One region of the Mesorhizobium sp. B2-4-2 genome, then DNA from elsewhere that is predicted to be linked to it. Evidence: riboswitches for the same ligand, from Rfam matches in the RefSeq annotation. Region 1 holds a riboswitch; each other region holds the start of a gene.
The links. A riboswitch is a leader RNA that binds a small molecule or an ion and turns the genes downstream of it on or off. The one in region 1 is predicted to bind cobalamin.
Positions count from the first base shown of each region.

Region 2: it holds a riboswitch for cobalamin, as region 1 does, so the genes downstream of both, FJ942_RS27115 (aromatic ring-hydroxylating dioxygenase subunit alpha) here and FJ942_RS15810 (DUF1636 family protein) in region 1, are expected to answer to the same signal.
Region 3: it holds a riboswitch for cobalamin, as region 1 does, so the genes downstream of both, bluB (5,6-dimethylbenzimidazole synthase) here and FJ942_RS15810 (DUF1636 family protein) in region 1, are expected to answer to the same signal.
Region 4: it holds a riboswitch for cobalamin, as region 1 does, so the genes downstream of both, FJ942_RS14910 (ABC transporter ATP-binding protein) here and FJ942_RS15810 (DUF1636 family protein) in region 1, are expected to answer to the same signal.

Region 1 covers NZ_VFVM01000006.1:160,517-165,713, forward strand. Annotated here, with positions in the region: gene FJ942_RS15790 (NADH-quinone oxidoreductase subunit C) at 1-301, opposite strand, end outside; gene FJ942_RS15795 (NADH-quinone oxidoreductase subunit B) at 306-887, opposite strand; gene FJ942_RS15800 (NADH-quinone oxidoreductase subunit A) at 878-1,243, opposite strand; gene FJ942_RS15805 (winged helix-turn-helix domain-containing protein) at 1,577-2,776, shown strand; cobalamin riboswitch at 2,806-3,010, shown strand; gene FJ942_RS15810 (DUF1636 family protein) at 3,048-3,494, shown strand; gene cobW (cobalamin biosynthesis protein CobW) at 3,497-4,549, shown strand; gene FJ942_RS15820 (cobaltochelatase subunit CobN) at 4,566-5,197, shown strand, end outside.
Region 2 covers NZ_VFVM01000018.1:65,836-71,032, reverse strand. Annotated here, with positions in the region: gene FJ942_RS27120 (hybrid-cluster NAD(P)-dependent oxidoreductase) at 1-911, opposite strand, end outside; gene FJ942_RS27115 (aromatic ring-hydroxylating dioxygenase subunit alpha) at 931-2,178, opposite strand; cobalamin riboswitch at 2,309-2,511, opposite strand; gene FJ942_RS27110 (DUF680 domain-containing protein) at 2,991-3,188, shown strand; gene FJ942_RS27105 (DUF680 domain-containing protein) at 3,258-3,494, shown strand; gene ugpC (sn-glycerol-3-phosphate ABC transporter ATP-binding protein UgpC) at 3,582-4,694, opposite strand; gene FJ942_RS27095 (alpha-glucosidase) at 4,720-5,197, opposite strand, start outside.
Region 3 covers NZ_VFVM01000001.1:414,154-419,350, reverse strand. Annotated here, with positions in the region: gene FJ942_RS02040 (pirin family protein) at 1-301, opposite strand, end outside; gene FJ942_RS02035 (DUF2277 domain-containing protein) at 342-608, opposite strand; gene FJ942_RS02030 (exodeoxyribonuclease VII small subunit) at 707-958, opposite strand; gene FJ942_RS02025 (histone deacetylase family protein) at 962-1,888, opposite strand; cobalamin riboswitch at 2,010-2,190, shown strand; gene bluB (5,6-dimethylbenzimidazole synthase) at 2,239-2,991, shown strand; gene FJ942_RS02015 (TetR/AcrR family transcriptional regulator) at 3,037-3,642, opposite strand; gene FJ942_RS02010 (MFS transporter) at 3,763-4,986, shown strand; gene ribB (3,4-dihydroxy-2-butanone-4-phosphate synthase) at 5,037-5,197, opposite strand, start outside.
Region 4 covers NZ_VFVM01000005.1:381,655-386,851, reverse strand. Annotated here, with positions in the region: gene FJ942_RS14925 (sugar phosphate isomerase/epimerase) at 1-299, opposite strand, end outside; gene FJ942_RS14920 (Gfo/Idh/MocA family oxidoreductase) at 302-1,333, opposite strand; gene FJ942_RS14915 (LacI family DNA-binding transcriptional regulator) at 1,515-2,540, shown strand; cobalamin riboswitch at 2,603-2,812, shown strand; gene FJ942_RS14910 (ABC transporter ATP-binding protein) at 3,069-3,857, shown strand; gene FJ942_RS14905 (ABC transporter substrate-binding protein) at 3,897-4,844, shown strand; gene FJ942_RS14900 (iron ABC transporter permease) at 4,853-5,197, shown strand, end outside.

The DNA.
Region 1 (5,197 bases):
ACGGCACCATCGTCTCCTCGTCTGCCTGCACCTTGATGCGGATACGCACGTTCTGCTTCGGCGACAACAGGTGATAGACGACGTCGAAGCGCTTGGCCCGTGACGGATAATCGGCGCCGCAGACATCGATGACCGAGATGAATTGGCAGCGCGGATCGTCGCGCAGGAAAGTCACCACTTCGATCAGATCGCGCGGTTCGACATGGATGGTGAGTTCGCCATAGGCGAACACTGCTTCATTGACGCGGCCAATCAATTTTTCGCCGAGATAGGTCGACAGTTCGCTCAGGGATGCGGCCATGGATTTACCGTTCGATCGTGCCGGTGCGGCGGATCTTCTTCTGCAGCAGAAGAATGCCATAGAGCAGCGCTTCGGCGCTCGGCGGACAGCCGGGCACATAGATGTCGACCGGCACGATGCGGTCGCAGCCGCGCACCACCGAATAGGAATAGTGGTAATAGCCGCCGCCATTGGCGCAGGAGCCCATCGAGATGACGTAGCGCGGCTCCGGCATCTGGTCGTAGACCTTGCGCAGCGCCGGGGCCATCTTGTTGGTCAGCGTGCCGGCAACGATCATGATGTCGGACTGGCGCGGAGACGCGCGAGGAGCAACACCGAACCGCTCCGAATCGTAGCGCGGCATCGAGGTGTGGATCATCTCGACGGCGCAGCAGGCGAGGCCGAAGGTCATGAACATCAGCGAGCCGCTGCGCGCCCAGGTGATCAGCGCCTCGGTCGAGGTGACGAGAAAGCCCTTGTCGGCGAGTTCGTTGTTGATTTCGAGGAAGAACGGATCATCGGACCCAACCGGCCTGCCGGTATTGGGATCGATCAGACCCTTGGGCTTCGGCGCGACGAGCGTGCCGGAACTGTCGCTCAATCCCATTCGAGCGCTCCTTTTTTCCATTCATAGGCAAAGCCGATGGTCAGCACCGCCAAAAACACCATCATCGACCAGAAACCGAGCATGCCGATCTTCGAGAACGACACCGCCCACGGAAACAGGAAGGCCACTTCCAGGTCGAAGATGATGAACAGGATCGACACCAGGTAGAAGCGGATGTCGAACTTCATACGGGCGTCATCGAACGAGTTGAACCCGCATTCGTAGGCGGAAAGCTTTTCCGGGTCGGGATTGCGGTAGGCCACCAGGAACGGCGCCACGATGAGCGCGACGCCGACAGCCGCCGCCACTGCGATAAACAGGACGATGGGCAGGTACGAACTGAGAAGTGCGTTCATGCTGCGGCTTTCCGTTGGCGCCAATCCATTTTGATTACAGCACCAGACCCCATTGCGGAAGCGTGACAGTTTAACCGCTGAACCGTTTTAAGGGGCCTTTGCTGCAACGCGGCGAGGGTTAGCGCAGCGCTTCCGGCGAAGCAAGTCAAACCTTGTTCAAAACACTGGCCTGGACGGCATAAGGGAAGAAACTGGTCCGATCCGCTCCTGTTTGATTTCCTTCGCTTTTTACTCCACTTTTCTCTCCTGACAGAGTTGCCGCCAAAACCCTGCTAGCATGGCCGGAATCAACTGTCCGAACCACGCTCAACAAGCCATCAGAGTCGCATCCGAATGAAGGAAAATATCTCGCTCGCCACGGCCCGGCGTATCGCGCTCGCCGCCCAAGGGTTCACTGATCCCCGCCCCGCCGGCACGCCCGACCGACGCCACTTCGCCCGTGTGCTCTCGCGTACCGGCCTGCTGCAGATCGATTCCGTCAGCGCGGTGGTGCGCGCTCACTACATGCCGCTCTATTCGCGCCTTGGTCCCTACCCGTTCGCCTTGCTCGACAACGCCGCCGTCACGCGCAAGCGCACGGTTTTCGAATACTGGGCGCACGAGGCTTCCTTCCTGCCGGTCGAGACCTATCCCCTGATGCGTTGGCGCATGCAGCGCGCCGAGCGTGGCGATGAAATGTATCTGGGTCTCGCCAAATGGGGCCGCGAGCACGCCGCCTATATAGAAGAGATCTACCGCGAGGTCGCGGAGCGCGGCCCGATCGCCGCTTCCGCGCTCGAAGGCCAGAAAGGATCCGGCGGCTGGTGGGGCTGGAGCCACGCCAAGCATGCCTTCGAATGGCTGTTCTGGGCAGGACGCATCACCACCGCGCACCGCCGTGGCTTCGAACGCTTCTATGATTTGCCCGAGCGCGTGCTGCCGCGGGCGATCCTCGATCTGCCGGTGCCGTCTGCCGAGGACGCGCATCGGGAATTGCTGCGGATATCCGCCCGCGCTCATGGCGTCGCGACAGCAAGCGACCTGCGCGACTATTTCCGCCTGTCGCCGGCCGACATGAAGGGCCGGCTGGAGGAGCTGGTTGAAACAGGCGAGCTGGTGCCGGTGCGTGTCGAGGGCTGGAACAAACCGGCTTACCTCCATAAGGAGGCCCGTATTCCACGAAAAATCGAGGCCCGCGCCTTGCTGGCGCCGTTCGATCCGGTCGTTTTCGAGCGCTCGCGCACGGAGCGGCTGTTCGATTTCCACTACCGCATAGAAATCTACACCCCTGCCGAAAAACGGCAATACGGCTATTACGTCCTGCCGTTCCTGCTCGGCGACAGGATCGTGGCGCGCGTCGACCTCAAGGCCGACCGGCCGGCCAGCGTGCTACGCGTCCACGCGGCCTATGCCGAGCCCGGCGCGCCGCCTGAAACCGCCGCGCAACTCTTCCAGGAATTGACGCAGATGCAGGGCTGGCTCGGCCTCGAACGGATCGAGGTTACGCCCGCCGGCGACCTTGGGCAGCCGCTCGCCGACATTGCCGTGTCGTAGACGCGCGTTGACACCGCCGCCTGCAAGAGCCTAAATCCATTCCAGACGGTCTCCTCTCGGCAAAGGGAGGAGCCAAGAGGGAATGCGGTGCGAAATCTCGATTTCAAATCCGCGGCTGTCCCCGCAACTGTAAGCGACGAGCCAAGGCCGAAAACCACTGGGACGGTCCCGGGAAGGCGGCACGAAGGCGATGACCCGCGAGCCAGGAGACCTGCCGTCTGAGACATAAGAATCCGATCGCCCGGCGGGTTTTCCGGGCAAGGAGCCCGATTTGGAACGCGACAGCAGTTTCCCGGCTGAAACAGCGGACATTTTGTCTGGCGATAGCGACTTGTCTGGCGATAGCGACGCCTTGGCCGGCGTCACTGTTATCATCTGCGCTTCCTGCCGCGACGAGACCGGTTCCGATGCCCATCCCCGCGCCGGCGAAGTTTTGGCTCAAGATACGCGCCAAGCCGCAACGGCCGACAATGTCCGTGTCCGCACCGTCGAATGCCTCGGCAACTGCAAGCGCCGTCTCAGTGCGGCGATTCTTCGCGACGGCTGCTGGAGTTATGTCTTCGGCGACCTGAACATCGCCAGCGGCGCCGATCTCGTCACCGGCGCGAAACTCTTCGCCGCTTCGACCAACGGCCTCATTCCGTGGCGTGGTCGCCCGGATTCCCTCAAGCGCGGCCTCGTCGCCCGCATTCCTCCCCTCGACATGCTGAAGGACTGATCATGACCGCCGCAGTTTCCGCCGCCACTCTCTCCCGCGTCCCCTGTACCGTGGTCACCGGCTTCCTGGGTGCCGGCAAGACCACGCTGGTCCGCCATCTCCTGGAGAACGCGGGCGGCAAGCGGATCGCCATCATCGTCAACGAATTCGGCGACATCGGAATCGACGGCGAGATCCTCAAGGGCTGCGGCATCGACACCTGCCCGGAGGAAAACATCGTCGAACTGGCCAATGGCTGCATCTGCTGCACCGTCGCCGACGATTTCGTCCCGGCGCTCGACCAGATCCTGTCGCTGACGCCGAAGGTCGACCACATCCTGATCGAGACCTCAGGCTTGGCTCTGCCCAAGCCGCTGGTCCAGGCCTTCCAGTGGCCGACAGTGAAGAGCCGGGTGACAGTCGACGGCGTAATCGCCGTGGTCGACGGTCCGGCATTGGCCGAGGGGCGCGTCGCCAACGACATGGACGCCCTGCAGGCGCAACGCGCGCAGGACCAGACACTGGACCACGACGACCCCGTCGAGGAGGTGTTCGAGGACCAGATCGCCTGCGCCGACCTCATCATCCTGTCGAAGAGCGACCTGATGGATGCCGCAGGTTCGGCTCGCGCCAACGCCATCATTGGCGAACACTCCGCCCGCGCCGTGAAGGTCGTGCCGACGGCTCATGGCAAGGTCGATCCGTCCGTGCTGCTCGGGCTAGGCCTCGCCGTCGAGGACGACATCGAGAACCGCAAGTCCCATCATGACGGCGCCTTCGACCACGAGCACGACGACTTCGATACGTTCATCGTCGACATCCCCTCGATCGCCAACCCGGACGACCTGGCAAAGCGCGTCGCGACCGCCGCCGAACAGGAGAACGTGCTGCGGGTGAAAGGCTTCGTCGAGGTCGGCGGCAAGCCGATGCGGCTGTTGCTGCAGGCGGTCGGTCCGCGCGTCAATCATTATTATGACCGCGCCTGGACGGCTGACGACGACCGCCGCTCGCGCCTGGTCGTCATCGGCCTCAAGGGGCTGAACCGCCCGGCGATCGAGCATATCCTCGCCGGCTGAGGCAACACCGACCGCGATGCACATCCTCACCACCACATCCGCCTCGCTCGACGATCTCGCCGAGCCGGTCGATCTGCGGCAGACGCCGGCGGAAATGGTGGCGCTGTCCTTCACGGACAGCGACCTGGCCGGACTGGCAGCGGCCTGGAAAGGCGACGCCGATCGGCTGCCCACGATGCGGCTGGCCGCGCTGCGCGACCTGCGCCACCCCATGTCCGTCGACCTCTGGATCGACAGCGTCGCCCGTCACGCCAAAGTCATTCTGGTGCGTATTCTCGGCGGTTACGAGTGGTGGCGCTACGGCTGCGACCAGTTGGCCGTGGTTGCCCGTGAGCGCGGCATAAAGCTGGCACTACTTCCCGGTGAAAGCCACGACGAGGATATCAGGCTGATCGAAGCCTCGACGCTGCCGCGCGAGGAACTGGACGGGCTGCTCAATTATTTCCGCCAGGGCGGCCCGGCCAATATGAGCGCGCTGGTGCGCAGGCTGGCGCGGTTGGCGGGGTCTGATGGCGAGATTGCCGAGCCGGTAAGCGTGCCGAAAGCCGGGTTTTATGAGCCGGGGCGCGGAGTCGTGGAGAAGCCGGACTTATCGAATGTTGACGATCCTTCACACCCCCCTCTGTCCGGCAGGACATCTCCTCCGCA
Region 2 (5,197 bases), on a different contig from region 1:
GTCTGCAGCACCGTCTGGCCGGCGACGCATGCGGCATCGACATCCGAAATCGAGAACCGGATCGGCGTCGCGGCTTCGACAGGAATGGCTGCGCCGTCTCCAGTCGGCGAGGCGAACGGCGCCGGAATTTCCTCCACCAGCGGCGCTGCAAAGCTCTCCTGATGGTATCTCGCCATGTCGAAGCCGGCGGCTTCGAGCATGCCGCGCACGGCACGCATGAAGGGGTCGGGGCCGCAGCAGAAGATTTCGCGCTCTCGGAAATCGGGCGCCAAAAGCGGCAGCCGGATGGCGTCGATGCGGCCCATATGGCCGAACCAGCCTTCCCGGCTCGACCGCTCCTCGATCATGAAACCGAGCGACAGGCCGGGCATGCGGCTGCCGAGCAATTCCAGCTCCTTGCGGAAGATGATCTCTTCGGGGCGGCGGGCGCAGTTGACGAAGCCGACATCGGTCCATGGCGCGCAGTCGTTCAGCCAGCGCAGCATCGACATCATCGGCGTCACGCCGGAGCCGGCCGAGATGAACAGATATTTGGCCGCCGGGTGGCTGTGCAGCGAAAAGTCTCCGGCCGGCCCATACGCCTTGACGTGCGAACCAGGCCTCAAATGGTCGAACATCCAGCGTGTGCCGGTGCTGCCGGCCTGCGCCTTCACCGTCACCGCGATCGAGAATGGCCGTGAAGGCGAAGACGACAGCGTGTAGGTGCGCATCAGCAACCCATCCGCTGTCGGCAGTTCCAGCGTCACGAACTGGCCCGGCTTGTAGCGGAACCAGGTCTGGTTGTCGGAGCGGAAGGTGAAGGTCTTTACATCAGGCGCCTCGTCGCTCACGCCGATCACTTCCAGCACCTGGAGCCTGTCGTTCCAGGGCGCCATCTGATCGAGATGGCGATAGAGGCCGAGATACGTCATCGCATTCATCCCTTACCTCTCAAGCAACGCTGCGCAGGGCCGGCCGGCCGTCTTCGGCGAGGCGCGGACCGATGAAACGCGCGTACCAGTCGACGAACTGGATGACGCCGCCTTCGTGCAGTTCGGAATAGGGGCCGGGTTCATAGGCCGGCGACAGGATGCCGAAGGCGTTTTCCTCGACGATGCGACGATCCTGGCCGTTGGTCTCGGTCCAGACATGGGTGAGTTCGGCAAGGTCGTAGTCGACGCCCTCGACCGCGTCCTTGTGAACCAGCCATTTGGTCGTCACCGCGGTCTCGGTGGCGCTGATCGGCAGCACGCGGAACGTGACGGCGTGGTCGCCGAGGATGTGGTTCCAGGTCGTCGGATAGTGATAGAGCAGCAACGAGCCGATGCGGTCGGTGGCAACGCTGTCGGACAGGTTCTTCTTGACCGCGTGTTTTCCCGTCATCGTGTAACTGACGGCATCGCGCAGCAGCGGCGCGCGGATGGCACGGTATTGTCCGGCCGGGTCGATGCGGAACTTGCTCGGCAGGCCGGCGGCCTCGCATTTGGCCCAGTGAGCCAGCATCTCCGGGTCGCTGTCGGCGCCTTGCACGCCAGTCACGGTCGGCGCCTCAGGAAAGGTCTTGCAGAGCTCCGGATGGTTGCCGGCGCAATGATAGCATTCGCGGTTGTTTTCCCAGACCAGCTTCCAATTGCCCTTCTCGACGATGGTGCTCTCGAAGGCGACCTTTGCTTCGCGCAGCCGGTGCGGCAGCAAATAGGGTTCGATCATCATCCGCATCGGCGCGAAATCCGCCGGCTCGTCGGCGAGGCAAATGAAGGTGTAGCCGCCGACGCTTTCGCAGGCGACCGGCTTCAGGCCGAACTGGCTCTTGTCGAAACCCTCGGCCATCTGCCTGGCGAACAGCAGCCTGCCGTCCAGTTCATAGGTCCACTGATGGTAGGGGCAGACGAGCTTTGCCGCCGTGCCCTTGTCTGTGTTGCAGACGCGGCTGCCGCGATGGCGGCAAGAATTGTGGAAGGCGTTGATGTTGCCCTTCTGGTCGCGCACCAGCACGACAGGATAGTCGCCGATCTGCACCGTAATGAAGCTGCCGGGCCTGGGCAGTTCGCAATCATGGCCGATGAACAGCCAGTCGCGGTACCAGATCAGCTCCATGTCGAGCTTGAAGTAGTCGGCGTCGGTATAGAAGGGCTGCTCGAGTGAGAAGCCGTCCCTGCGGCCTTGCAGCCGTTTCAGCATGTCGTTGCGCGCATCCATGTCCTGTCCTCGCATTGAAGTCCTGTCCTCACATTGAAGGACTGAACGGAGGGGAGAGAGGAAGGATCAAGCCGCGCGCCGGCTTGCGCCGGACATGCACCATCCGCCTCTTGACCGCCCGCCGCGATCAGTCGAGTCCAACATCTCGGGCTGGTTTCCGGGCTCTGGAGCTGTCCTTGCGGACTGTCGCGACACCTTCCCAGGCCTTTGCCCAGTGGTCTCCCGTTGCGACCTGAACTCCACCACCGTTGCGGGGGCAGCGCCGGATTCTGACCGGCTTCCCAATTCTCCGCCTCGTCGTCACGCGGCGGCACCTGAGATGGCAGGATCTAACCATGATCGCCGGCTTGTCGTCGGCATGAAAACGACATCGCATCCATGCCGCGCGACACGCACTGAAAACGGTGCGGCCGCCGTTGCAGGGGCAGAAAGCCTCAGGTCGCCGCCTCGGATTCCGTCTCGTGGCGGAGGCAAAAAGGTTAACGGTTTCGAAAAGTGACTATTAGCGCCCTCTAAAATCGAACCGAACGGTTCGTTTCTGTTGACGATGCGTGCAGGACGGTGTGAACACTGGGCCTTCGACACAGTTGGTGATCGCGCGGTCTGTTAGAATAACTATCTGATAACAAATGGAAAAAAACGAATGTAGAAGGCCCTGGCACAATTTCAAGTGGTGGAAACTTGGTCCACACGGAAAAACTTCGTGATTGGAAATGGCGGTATGGCTTTCCCACATCGGGGCTGTCCGAACGACGCGATTTCCTCCCAAGACACGCCGCTAGACGGACGGAAAAATACTGGAGTATCAAAAAATGAAAAAGATCATTCTCACTGCCGCCGCCCTTCTGGCTGTTTCCGGCAGCGCCTTCGCTAGTAGCGACCATTATGGTTCGAATGCCCCTGCGGCCACCGCCGTCGACAGCTCGTACACCGCTTCGACCAAGAAGTCGGAACCGGCTGCCCAGACGCCTGTCCAGGGTGCCGATCGCAACCTCTTCGGCAACAACTAACAGCCGATCTCCAGTTGACGGCGGGCCTTCCGCCGTCCTGGCGAAATTCGAAAATTCAGGAGACTTGAAATGAAGAAGATCATCCTTGCTGCCGCCGCCGTTCTGGTGGTGTCGGGCAGCGCTTTTGCCGGCAGCGACAACTATGGCTCCAATGGCGCCAACCAACCTGCCGTCACCTCGGTCGACAATGCGCACACGGCTTCGATCCGCGACAGCGGCTCGCCCGTCTACAAGCTGCTCAATTCGTCGGGCGATGTACACAAGTCCGCCCCTCAGGGCAGTGACCGGAATCTCTTCGGCCACTAACAGCCGAAGCTGACACCAAACACGAGCGGCGGGCTTTGCCCGCCGCTCCTGTTTTTGCGTGACCGGCAATTAATTCATGGCCTGCTCTCAGGCCGCTTTCGCTTCCGTCTCGTGCAGCGCGAAGGATCGTCCATCCGCGTCGAAGATATGAAGGTCTCCGGCGTCGGCGCTCAGCCGCAGTGTCGCCCCGCGCTTGACCTCGACATTGCCCGGCAGCTTGGTCACCAGCGGCAGGTCGGCGCGGCCGATGTCGACATAGACGAGTTGCACCTCGCCGAGCTGCTCGACATAATCCACCGTTCCTTCGAACAGATAGTCCGTGCCGCCGGCGATCGTCAGGTCCTCCGGCCGCACGCCGAAGCTCACCGACGCGCCCTTGGCCGAGGCCGGCGTCGCGATCGGCACCGTAGCCTTGCGGCCGCCGACATGACTGATGGCGGTCGGATTGCCCGATTTGTCGATGGTCGCCGGCAGGATGTTCATGGCCGGCGAGCCGATGAACTGGGCAACGAACAGATTGCCGGGTTTCTTGTAGAGTTCCATCGGCGTGCCGACCTGCTCGATATGGCCCTCCTTCAGCACCACGATGCGGTCGGCCAGCGTCATCGCCTCGACCTGGTCGTGGGTGACATAGATCATGGTGGTGTTGGGCATCGATTCCTTGAGCTTGGCGATCTCGATGCGGGTGGCGACGCGCAGCGCGGCGTCGAGGTTCGACAGCGGTTCGTCGAACAGGAACACCTTCGGGTTGCGCACGATGGCGCGGCCGATGGCCACGCGCTGGCGCTGGCCGCCCGACATCGCCTTGGGGAGGCGGTCGAGATAGTTGGTCAGCTGCAGGATCTCTGCCGCCTGGCGCACGCGCTTGTCTATCTCGGCCTTGCTTTCCTTGCCGATCTTCATCGAAAACGCCATGTTGTCGTAGACCGTCATATGCGGATAGAGCGCGTAGGACTGGAACACCATGGCGATGCCGCGTTTCGACGGCGGCACGTCGTTGACCACCTCGCCGGCTATTCTGAGCTCGCCCGAGGTGATCTCCTCGAGCCCTGCGATCGAGCGCAGCAATGTCGACTTGCCGCAACCCGACGGCCCGACGAAGACGATGAACTCGCCCGATTTGATGTCGAGGTCGATGCCGTGCAGAATGTTGAGATTGCCGTATGATTTCTTCACTTGCCTCAGCGTGACATCGGCCATGTTTCCCTCCAGTGGTCCCTAGAATTCAGTCGATGCGCCCGAACCAGGCGCCGTAGCCGCCGAGGCGGATGGAGCCGGAGCTCTGCTGTCCCGAAAATCCGTGTCCGGGCAAAGGTTGCAGCGATCGACCGCCAAGGTCAACCTCCGCTGGCCCGGATCCCAGGTTGAAGACGCAGACGATCTGCTCGTTGCCCGCGCGGCGCGTGAAGGCGACAGTGTCGCCCTGGCTTTCGATGAAATTGATATCGCCCTTGGCCAACGCCGGATGGGCACGGCGGAAGCCGAGAAAGCGTCGGTAGTGTTCGAGCAGCGAATGCTCGTCGCCTTGCTGGACATTGACGGCTTGCGACAGGTGCTTGGCCGGCACCGGCAACCACGGCTTTGCCTGGGAGAAGCCGCCATTCCTGGCGCTGCCGTCCCACACCATCGGCGTGCGGCAGCCGTCGCGGCCCTTGAATTCCGGCCAGAAGCGGATGCCGTAGGGATCTTGCAGATCCTCGAAC
Region 3 (5,197 bases), on a different contig from region 1:
TCACCATCTCGGTGCCGAGCGAATCGCGATGCCTGATCCTGCCGTCGAACAGGTAGGTGACCGTCGACAGGCCGATATGAGGATGCGGCCGGACGTCGAGCGCCTGACCGGCACGCAGGATGGCCGGGCCCATGCGGTCGAAGAAGATGAAGGGACCGACCAGCCGCCTTTTGGCAGTCGGCAAGGCGCGGCGAACCTGAAAACCGCCAATGTCCTTGGCGTTCGGAATGACCATCAATTCGATCTGGTCGCTGGCAAAGGCATCGCCGGCTTCAGGATCCTTCCCGGGAAAGAAGCTCATGAACTCTCCTTGTCAGCGGCCGATGGCTGCTTTGGCCAGATCAGGCAAAGCGGATCGCCGCCTTCGCCCGCAGCTTGGCCGCAACCTCCTCGCGATTGCGCGGATGCTGGTTGGTTTCAAGCGAATCGAGAAGCTCGCGCGCCGACGCCGCGATGGCCTCGACGGCATGGTCGAATGCGTGCTGGTTCTGCTTCGAAGGCCGCGTCCTTCCGCTCAGCTTGCGAACGAATTGAAGGGCTGCATCGCGCACCTCGTCGTTGGTCGCCGGCGGATCAAAATTGAACAGGGTCTTGATGTTTCTGCACATCGCTTCCGTATCTCCTCTTGTCCTGGAGCCGTTTCAATCGGGACGCGTTCTATCCTCAATCATGATCGTGTCAAAAACCAGAGAGACGGCTGCGTGCCTCAATCCGCGTCCAGCGGCTCCGTCCCGACCGGCTTGCCGTCGCGGGACAGCCTGATCTTCTCCACCTTGTCCTCGGCCGCCTTCAGCAGCCGGTCGCAATGCACCTTCAGCGCCTCGCCGCGCTCGTAGATCCTAATGGACTGGTCGAGCGGCACATCGCCACGCTCCAGATCATCGACGATCTTCTCCAGCGCGTCGAGAGCCTGTTCGAAGCTCATCGCCTTGACGTCTTCGTTGGTTTCACCAGCCATCATTCATCCTTTCATCAGTCGCCCGACATGGGCGGCGACCGAAAATGCCAATCCTTGCAGATCGTAGCCGCCCTCGAGCAGGCTGACGAGCCGGTTGCCGCTGTGGCGCGCCGCGCGCTGCATGAGTTGGCCGGTCGCCCAGTCGAAATCATCCTCGGTCAGGTTGATCTCGGCCAGCGGGTCGCGATGATGCGCATCGAAGCCGGCCGAAATAATGATCAGGTCGGGTGCAAAATTGTCGAGCGAGGGCAGCACGCGCGACAGGAAGGCATCGCGGAACGCCTCGCTGCCGGTCTGCGGCGCAAGCGGCGCGTTGACGATGTTGCCGGCGCCGGTTTCGTTCTTTGCTCCGGTGCCGGGGTAGAGCGGCATCTGGTGCGTCGAGCAATAAAGCACGGACGGATCGTCCCAGAAAACATCCTGCGTGCCGTTGCCGTGATGCACGTCCCAGTCGACGATGGCGACACGTTCGATATCGTGTTTGCGCTGTGCATAACGTGCGGCGATGGCCGCCGTGTTGAACAGGCAGAAGCCCATCGCGGTCGCTTTCTCGGCATGATGGCCGGGCGGCCGGGCGGCGACGAAAACGTTGTCTGCCCTGCCGGCAAAGACGTCGTCGACGGCGGCGTTGGCGGCTCCGATCGCGGTGATCGCCGCCTGCCAGCTCTTCGGGCTGGCCGTTGTGTCGGCATCGATGCGGGCGATGCCCGTCTCGGGAATGGCGGCGCGTACCCGCTCGACGAAATCCTCGGGATGCGCGTAGAGAATGGTGGCCTCATCGCCTTGTGGCGCCTCGAGGCGGTCGAGCGCGGCAAAAGCCTCGTCGTCGAGCACGCGCTCAATGGCGCGCAAGCGGTCCGGCCGCTCCGGATGGCCGGGTGGCGTGATGTGCTCGAGGAAGATCGGATGGGTGTAGAGACGAGTGGCCATGCTCCCTATCTAGTGCCCCGGCGCGGCGATGGCCATGCGTTGCGGCCTGATGGTTGGGGAAAATCGCGCTTGCGTCCGTTCGCGTCGCCGCGGGGATTGGCGGCGCAGGGGCTTCGTCGTAAAGTCCCCGCCACTGCCTGGTGCCCGCCGCGAGCGGGAGAATCGGGAACACGGTTTGATACCGTGGCGTGCCCAACGCTGTAAGGGGGACCGCGCCGGTAAATGCCACTGTCGATGACGGGAAGGCGCCGGATGCGGGTTGATCCCGAGCCAGAAGACCGGCCTGGCAGGCATCGTCATCCGCATGGTCAGGCGGACGGCAGTTGATTGCAATCGCAAGGGGACAAGCGATGCCGGACAATATGACCATCCCCGTGGGTGACGGATTCGACCAGATGGCGCGCGATGCGGTCTACCGCGCCATGTTCACGCGGCGCGATGTCCGCAGCCATTTTACATCAGAGGCCGTCGACGACGAGGTCTTGGCGCGGCTGCTGCTTGCCGCCCATCACGCGCCATCGGTCGGCTTCATGCAGCCATGGAATTTCATCGTCATTCGTGGCACCGAACGACGGGAACAGGTGCGCGACCTGTTCCTCGCGGCGCGCGAGCAGGAATTGCCGGCGATCGAGGAAGAGCGGCGGGCGCTCTACCGCAAGCTCAAGCTGGAAGGCATCTGCGAAAGCGCGCTCAATATCTGTATCACCTGCGACCGCCGACGCTCACAGGGTTCGCCGCTGGGACGCTGGCACAATCCCGAGATGGATCTCTACAGCACGGTCTGCGCGGTGCAGAATTTCTGGCTGGCGGCGCGCGCCGAAGGCGTCGGCGTTGGCTGGGTCAGCATTATCGAGGCGCAGGCGTTGAAAGGCCTTCTGTCGATTCCCGAGCATGTGACGCCGGTGGCCTATCTCTGTGTCGGCCGTGTCTCGGAGTTCGCGCCGAAACCGGACCTCGAAACACATGGCTGGGGGCGGCGGCTGCCGCTGCCCGAGCTGATCATGAGCGAGACGTTTTGCGGACAGGGCGAAGTTCCGCTCAAATCAACGATCGCACGCCTCAAGGCGGCAACATGCGAAAAGTCTGACAAACCCTTGATTTGATTGCCGATACGGCATGCGCAGCGCGCTGCCGGCGGCCTGCCGTCGTCAGGCGGCTCCGGCATCCTTCCTCAACAATCCTTCGAGCAGTTGCTTGAATGCCGCCACCACGGTCTTCGACGTCGCTTCCGGGTCGTTCGAATTGGCGATCCGCTGCGCCGCCTGGCTGCTCGCCCCGTTGATCAGCCGTGCCGCGGTCTCGGGGTCTACGCCCGGGACAACCACCCCGTCGCCCTGCAGCGTCGTCAGGTGATCGGTCATCGACGCGACGCAGGCATTGGCGTTCGGCCATTGCGCGGGATCCCCCAGCACGGCCGGACCGTCCCGAAACATGATGCGCTGGATTTCCGGCTCCAGCGCCATTTCGATGTAGCTCGTGCATTCGTCGACGAAGCTTTGCCAGCGGGTCGGTGCTTTCGCTGCAACCTCATTCACCCGTGCCGCCATCTCGGCGTCTATCTCGGCGATAACCGCCTGCAAAAGCCCCTTCTTGTCCCCGAAATGATGATAGAGCGCACCGCGCGTCAGCCCTGCCGATGCGGTGAAATCATCCATCGATGCCTCGGCATAACCGATCGTTCCGAACGCATGCCGGGCCGCGGCAATCAATTTGGCGCGCGTTTCGGCGATCATTTCCCTGCGGGGCTTGTGCATCTCTTCTGGCCTTATCTACATACGTCACGTATGCCAATTGACATACGCGACGTATGATCTATTTAGTATTCATACGCATCGTATGTAATTTCCGAATCGCCTTTTGTCGAGGAACGGATCATGCAGAACCCCTATTCCGAGATCTTTCGAGCCCCTGGCGCCAAGGGCTTTGCCGCTGCAGGCTTCATGGCGCGCCTGCCGATCGCCATGGCGCCGATCGGCATCGTGGCGATGCTGTCGCAGACGCGTGGCGAATACTGGCTGGCGGGTGCCGTCTCGGCGACATTCGCGCTGGCCAACGCTTTCCTGGCGCCGCAGATCTCCAGGCTGGTCGACCGCCTCGGCCAGACATGGATCGTGGTGCCCACCACCATCATCTCCGTGCTGGCATTCCTGCTGCTGATTGCGTCGGCCAACCAGGATTGGCCGGTATGGACAATGTTCGTGTCGGCGCTGCTGGCAGCGGCCATGCCCAGCATGCCGGCAATGGTGCGCGCGCGCTGGACCGAGCTTTTTCGCGGCCGGCCGGAGATGAACACCGCCTTCGCCTTCGAATCGGCGGCCGACGAACTGGTCTATATCGCCGGCGCGTCGCTGTCGGTGGGCCTCAGTGCGGCGCTGTTTCCGGAAGCAGGCATGCTGGCGAGCACGTTGTTTCTCGCTTTGGGCTCGATAGCATTCATCCTGCAGCGATCGACGGAGCCGAAAGTGCGGCCGGTGGACCATGGTTCGACTGGCTCGGCAATCCGCCTGCGGCCGGTACAGATCATCACCTTCGCCCTAATCTTCATCGGCGCGACCTTCGCGACGACGGAAGTGAGCACGGTGGCGATCACCAAGGAGTTCGGCCAAGCCGGTGCCGCAAGCCTGGTGATCGGCGTCTATGCGCTGGGATCGTTCGTGTTGGGCATCGTGGTCGGCGCGCTCAACCTCAAGACGCCGCTACAGCGCCAGCTGACCGTCGCGGTCGCCATCATCGCAGTCAGCACGATTTTGCCGCTCACCGCCGACAGCGTGCCGATTTTGGCGCTGACCGTCTTCATCAGCGGCGTGGCGATCTCGCCGACTTTCATCACGGCATTCGGCCTGATCGAACGGCATGTGCCGGAAGCGATGCTGACCGAGGGCATTACCTGGGTGACAACGGGAATCGGCATCGGCATGGCGCTGGGCTCTTTCGCCGCCGGCGCGGTGGTGGATGCGTTCGGCGCCCAGAACGGGTTCTGGGTCTCGGTGGTCGCGGGCGGCATCGCGCTGGTCACGGTGCTGCTCGGCCAGCGCAGTCTTGCCACTCACAAATGCGAGTTGGATGGGTGTGAAGCGGCCGTCGCTGCCGCGGAATGAACCATGACGCGTCCGGTTCAGCGGATCGGACGCTATTGCCGCCGTCGAACCTAGAGAATCTCGGTCTTGGCGATGTGGATGCCAAAACCTTCGAGGCCGACATAGTGGCGCTCGCGCGAGGCGATCAAATTGATCGAGGAAATGCCGAGATCCTTCAGGATCTGAGCACCGAGCCCGATCTCGCGCCATTCATTCTCGCGGCGGCGCGCCT
Region 4 (5,197 bases), on a different contig from region 1:
AACAGATGCGCGCTGTCGATCGCCGTTTCCCAGGCCTTGAGCACGCCGCGGTCGGTGTCGCCGCTCTCGAGCGGATTGCCGAACACGCCGATCGAGCTGACGCTGACATCGGCATCGCCGATCGCGTCGCGGATCTCGCCGGCGAGCCGCCCCAGGTCCTTGCCGCCCAGCGTCTGCCAGAAGAAGGGCTGGACGCTCTCGAAACCGAGCGGCAGGATCTGCCTGACATAGGCGGCCGGGTCTTCGAGATTGGCCCGCACCATGGTGCCGATCCTGATGTCGAGAAGCGGGTCCGCCATGGTCATCCTTCCTGCCTGGGGATTTCGACCCGGCGCCCGGTCTCGGCGCTTTCGATCGCCGCGAAAACCATGGCCAGGCTCTTGATGTTGTCGGCGCCGCGCGTCTCCGGCTCGGTGCCGGTTTCCACGGCGCGGACGAAATCTTCCATGACGCCGAGATGCCCGCCGATGCGGTCGGCAGGGTCGAGCGGCGGCACCGCTACCGGCACGACCTTGTCGAGCAGGCCTTCGCGTTCCGGCAGCACGGCTTCGGCCTTCAACTCGTCATGACCATCCCAGGTCAGGCTGCCGCGTTCGCCGACGATGCGCCAACTGCCTTCCCAACTGGTGCGGAAACCGTCGGCGCACCAACTGCCGCGATAGGTGAACATCTTGCCCTGGCCGAGCTCGAAGGTGGCGCTTGCCGACGATCCCTGCCGGTACCAGGAATTGGCCGGCTCCCATTCCCGGCAATACACTTCGGTCGGCTCGCCATCGACCATGTAGCGGGCGGCGTCGAATGTATGGATCGCCATGTCGAGCAGCAGCACATGGCGCATGCCTTCGCGGAAACCGCCGAAATGCGGCGCAATGAAAAAATCGGCATGGATGCTGGTCGCAGCGCCGATGGCGCCGGAGCCGAGAAAGCGCCGGATGCGCCGGACGTTGGCGACGTAGCGGCGGTTCTGCACCACGGCATGGATGCGCCGGGCGCGCCGCGCATCGTCGATGATGGCGCGCGCATTGTCCGGGCTGTCGGCCAGCGGCTTTTCCGTCAACAGATGACAGCCATGGGCAAAGGCCGAATTCGCCACGGCGCGACGGGCGGCAGGCACGACCACGTCGAACACCGCATCGGGTCTGGTCTGGGAGAGAACGACGTCGAGATCGGTCCCGATCGCGACCCCGGCGAGGTCGTATTCGCGTGCCCGCTGGCGCGCCCTGTCGGCGTCGAGGTCGACGAGACCGACGATCTTGACGGCAGGGGATTGGCTGATGGCCTCGAGCCAGGTTTTGCTCATGGCTCCGCACCCGACCAGGACGACGTGCATCATCCAGCGCTCCTCCGGCCAACCCCTCCTGGCTGGCACCCACGGCAGTCCGTAAATGACTTCCGTAAACGTTTACGATGACACACCCGATGGCATATATTGTCAATCGGATTTGTACCGTCGGCTCTGAAACGCCTTGGCCGCACGACCGGCTGGTGCTAGCCAGAAGCAGGAGGGGGAGGTCTTGGCGTCCAGCATTCACGATCTTGCGCGACACCTGAACATTTCGATCGGTACAGTCTCGCGCGCGCTTAACGGGCGCGCCGACGTGAACGCCGAGACACGCCAGCGCGTGCTCGAGGCGGCCCGGAAGCTCAATTATTCACCGAACCACTCGGGCAGGAACCTACGCCGCGGCACCACCCATGCCGTGGCTTTCATGCTGCAGCCGCATCCGGGCGACCAGCAGTATGGCGAGCCGTTCTTCATTCCGTTCCTCACCGGACTGCAAGCGACATTGGCCGAGTGCGGGCTGGACCTGATCATCGTCATGGGCGCGCCGGCGGATTATCAGCAGGAGCGGCTGCGCCGCGTCGTCGAGACGCGTCGTGCCGATGCCGTCGTACTGGCCTGGACGCGGCGCGAGGACGATCGCATCGACTATCTGAGCAAGGCCGGCTTTCCCTTCGCGACGCTCGGCCGAAGCCGGTCCGGCGACGACAGCTATCCCTCTCTGGATCTGGATTTCGAGAAGGCGGGCGCCGATGCGGTCGACCGGCTGGTTGCGCGTGGCCACCGCCGCATCGCCGCCATCCGGCCGTCGCTTGACCTGAATTTCGGTTATCTGTTTCTGGAGGGTTATTGCAAGGCGCTGCGGCGGCACGGCATCGAAGTCGATCCCGGCCTGATTGTGGACGGTTTTATCAACGAAGCCGGTGGCTACGCGGTGACACCGCAAGTCATGCGGTCGAAGGATCCGCCGACCGCGATTATCTTCAACAACGACTCGATGGCGCTCGGCGGCTGCAAAGCGCTCGCCGAAATGGGGATCAAGCCCGGGCAGGATGTCGCGGTGATCGTCATCGTCGACACGCCGCTCTGCCGTTATTTCTCGCCGGCGCTGACCGGCTTTCGTCCGAGCCTTGACCCGATGGGGCGGCGGCTCGGCGAAATCCTGCTCGCCTCGCTCCCGGCTTTCGCCGGCGCGAAAGGGCCAGAGATCATTCGCGAGGTCTGGCCGCTGGAACTGGTGGCGCGCGATAGTGATTGACCACAAGTTTGTATCGTTATAACAGAACATGCATCGACCTTGCCTCGACGGTGCCTGCATCCTAGGCTGCGACTCGTGATGGTCCCCGCGCCGCAAGGCGAGGGGTGAAAAGGGAACATGGTGAGGCCCGATTTTCGGGTCGAAGCCATGGCTGCCCCCGCAACTGTAAGCGGCGAGCAAAATCCGAGAAGCCACTGGCCGGCAAGGCTGGGAAGGCAGGATGGCGCAACGACCCGCGAGCCAGGAGACCTGCCATCTGCATGGGTTGACCGGACGGGGTGTGCCGGGAGGAGACGCGGGGTTCGGTCTTGTCGACCGGTTCAAGCCAGCTTCCTTCCGTCGCCATTTTTGAAAGTGACGGAAGTTGGACGGCTCCATCGATCGCATTCACTGCATTCCCATGCATCGCATCATCGTGTGCACGCTTTGCCGCGATATCGCCACCGAGGTGAATTCAGGCCAGCGTCCGGCAGGATTGGCAAGCAAGACGCTGGCCCGTATTCCGGCAGGCCCTGCAAGGAATTGCCCATGACCGCGCCGCTTCTCGAGGCCCGCGACCTGGCCGCGGCGGCGGATGGCCTGCATCTGGTGCATCCGGTCAGCCTTTCGGTGGCGGCGGGCGACCGTCTCGCCATCATCGGTCCCAACGGCGCCGGCAAGACGACATTGCTGCGCATGCTGTCGGGCATGCTGCGGCCGAGTTCGGGCGAAGTGAAGCTCACCGGGCGCCTGCTGGACAGGATTTCGACCGCCGAGCGGGCGCTGCACATCGCCGTCGTCGGCCAGACCGATCAACCGGATCCACGGCTGGCGGTGATCGATTATGTCGAGCTCGGCCGGGTTCCGCATACCGGCCGCAGGCACAGGAGCGAGGAACGCGACATTGTCGTCGAGGCGCTGCGCCGGACCGGGCTGTTGCCGCTGCTTGGCCGCACCATCGGCTCGCTGTCGGGCGGCGAGCGCCAGCGCGCCCAGCTTGCCCGCGCCATCGCACAGGAGCCGAAGATCCTGTTCCTCGACGAGCCGACCAACCATCTCGACCCGCGGGCGCGCAGCGAGTTGCTCGAACTGGTTGCAGGCCTCGGCATGACCGTGATCGCGGTGCTGCACGATCTGGCGCTGGTGACGCCTTTCGCCACCAGGGTCGCGGTGATGAGCCATGGCCGGTTGCATGTGCTGGCGCCGCCACGCGAAGCACTCACTCAGCAGCTGATCCGCGAGATCTTCGGTGTCGACGTCTTTAGGTTGCGCCACCCGACGGAGGACCGCGAGCTGACGGTGTTCGAGGTTCCGAACCGTGCCGCGCCATCTTCGTGAGCGCAGATCCAATTCCCGTGCAACGAAGGAGCAACATCCGTGAAACGCCTTGCCGTGTCTCTTGCCTTCTCCCTGCTGGCCTCTACGGCCTTCGCCTTTCCGGTGACGGTCGACAGCTGCGGCAAGTCGCTGACCTTCGACGCGCCTCCAAAGCGCGCTGTCATTCACGATCTCAACATGGCCGAGATGGCCTTCGCCCTGAAGCTGCAGCCGTCGATCGTCGGCCTGACCGGCATCACCGGATGGTACAAGGTCGGCCCCGAATTCAAGGCCGAGCAAGGCTCGATCCCGGAACTGGCGCCCAAATATCCGACGCTGGAAAACCTGGTCGCTGTCGAGCCCGACTTCTTCTTCGCCGGTTGGTACTACGGCATGAAGCCGGGCGGCGAGGTGACGCCCGATACGCTGGCGCAACACGGCATCAAGACCCTGGTGCTGACGGAAAGCTGCGTCCATCTCGACAAGAACCGCCCCGCCGCTTCGATGGATCTGCTCTATGGCGATGTCGAGAAGCTGGGCAAGATCTTCGGCAAGGAGGCCGAAGCGGATAAGCTCGTCTCCGGCTGGAAGGCGCAGCTCGCCGAAATCACGGCCAAGGTCGGCGCCCGCAGGGGAACGCGCGTGTTCCTCTATGATTCCGGCGAGGACAAGCCGTTCACATCAGGCAAGTTCGCCATTCCCAACGCCATGATTTCCGCGGCCGGCGGCGACAACATCATGGCCGACATGGACACCAGCTGGGGCAACACGGATTGGGAGACGGTGGCCTCGCGCAATCCGCAATTCCTCATCCTGCTCGACTATCAGGATGGCGGCGGCTACCGGAAGCTGCTCGATTTCCTGAAAGCGCATCCGGCAATGAAGGAGACGGACGCGGTCAGGAACGAACGCTTCGTGGCGCTTCGCTATGCCGAACTGACACCCGGGCCGGCCAATATCGACGCGATCGGCAAGATTGCCAGGGCGATGCATCCGGAAGCGTTTTAACCGGGAACATGACTTTGCGGCACAAGGCATTCCTATTGGCCATGACGGCGGCGGCGTTGGCAATCGCCGCGTTCGCGCTGCTGTCGATCGCCTATGGCTCGACGATGATTCCGTTGGGCGACGTCGTTGCAGCACTTGGCCATGCGATCGGATTGAAGGGGCATGACGTGTCCGGCCCGGTCGGCAGGATCGTCGTCGACCTCAGATTGCCGCGCATAATCCTGGCCATCTGTGTCGGCGGCGGCCTGGGCGTGGTCGGCGCGCTGTTACAGACGGTGACGCGCAACGATCTTGCCGATCCGTTCCTGTTCGGCCTCTCGTCGGGAGCCGCCGCCGGCGCTGTCTCCGTCATC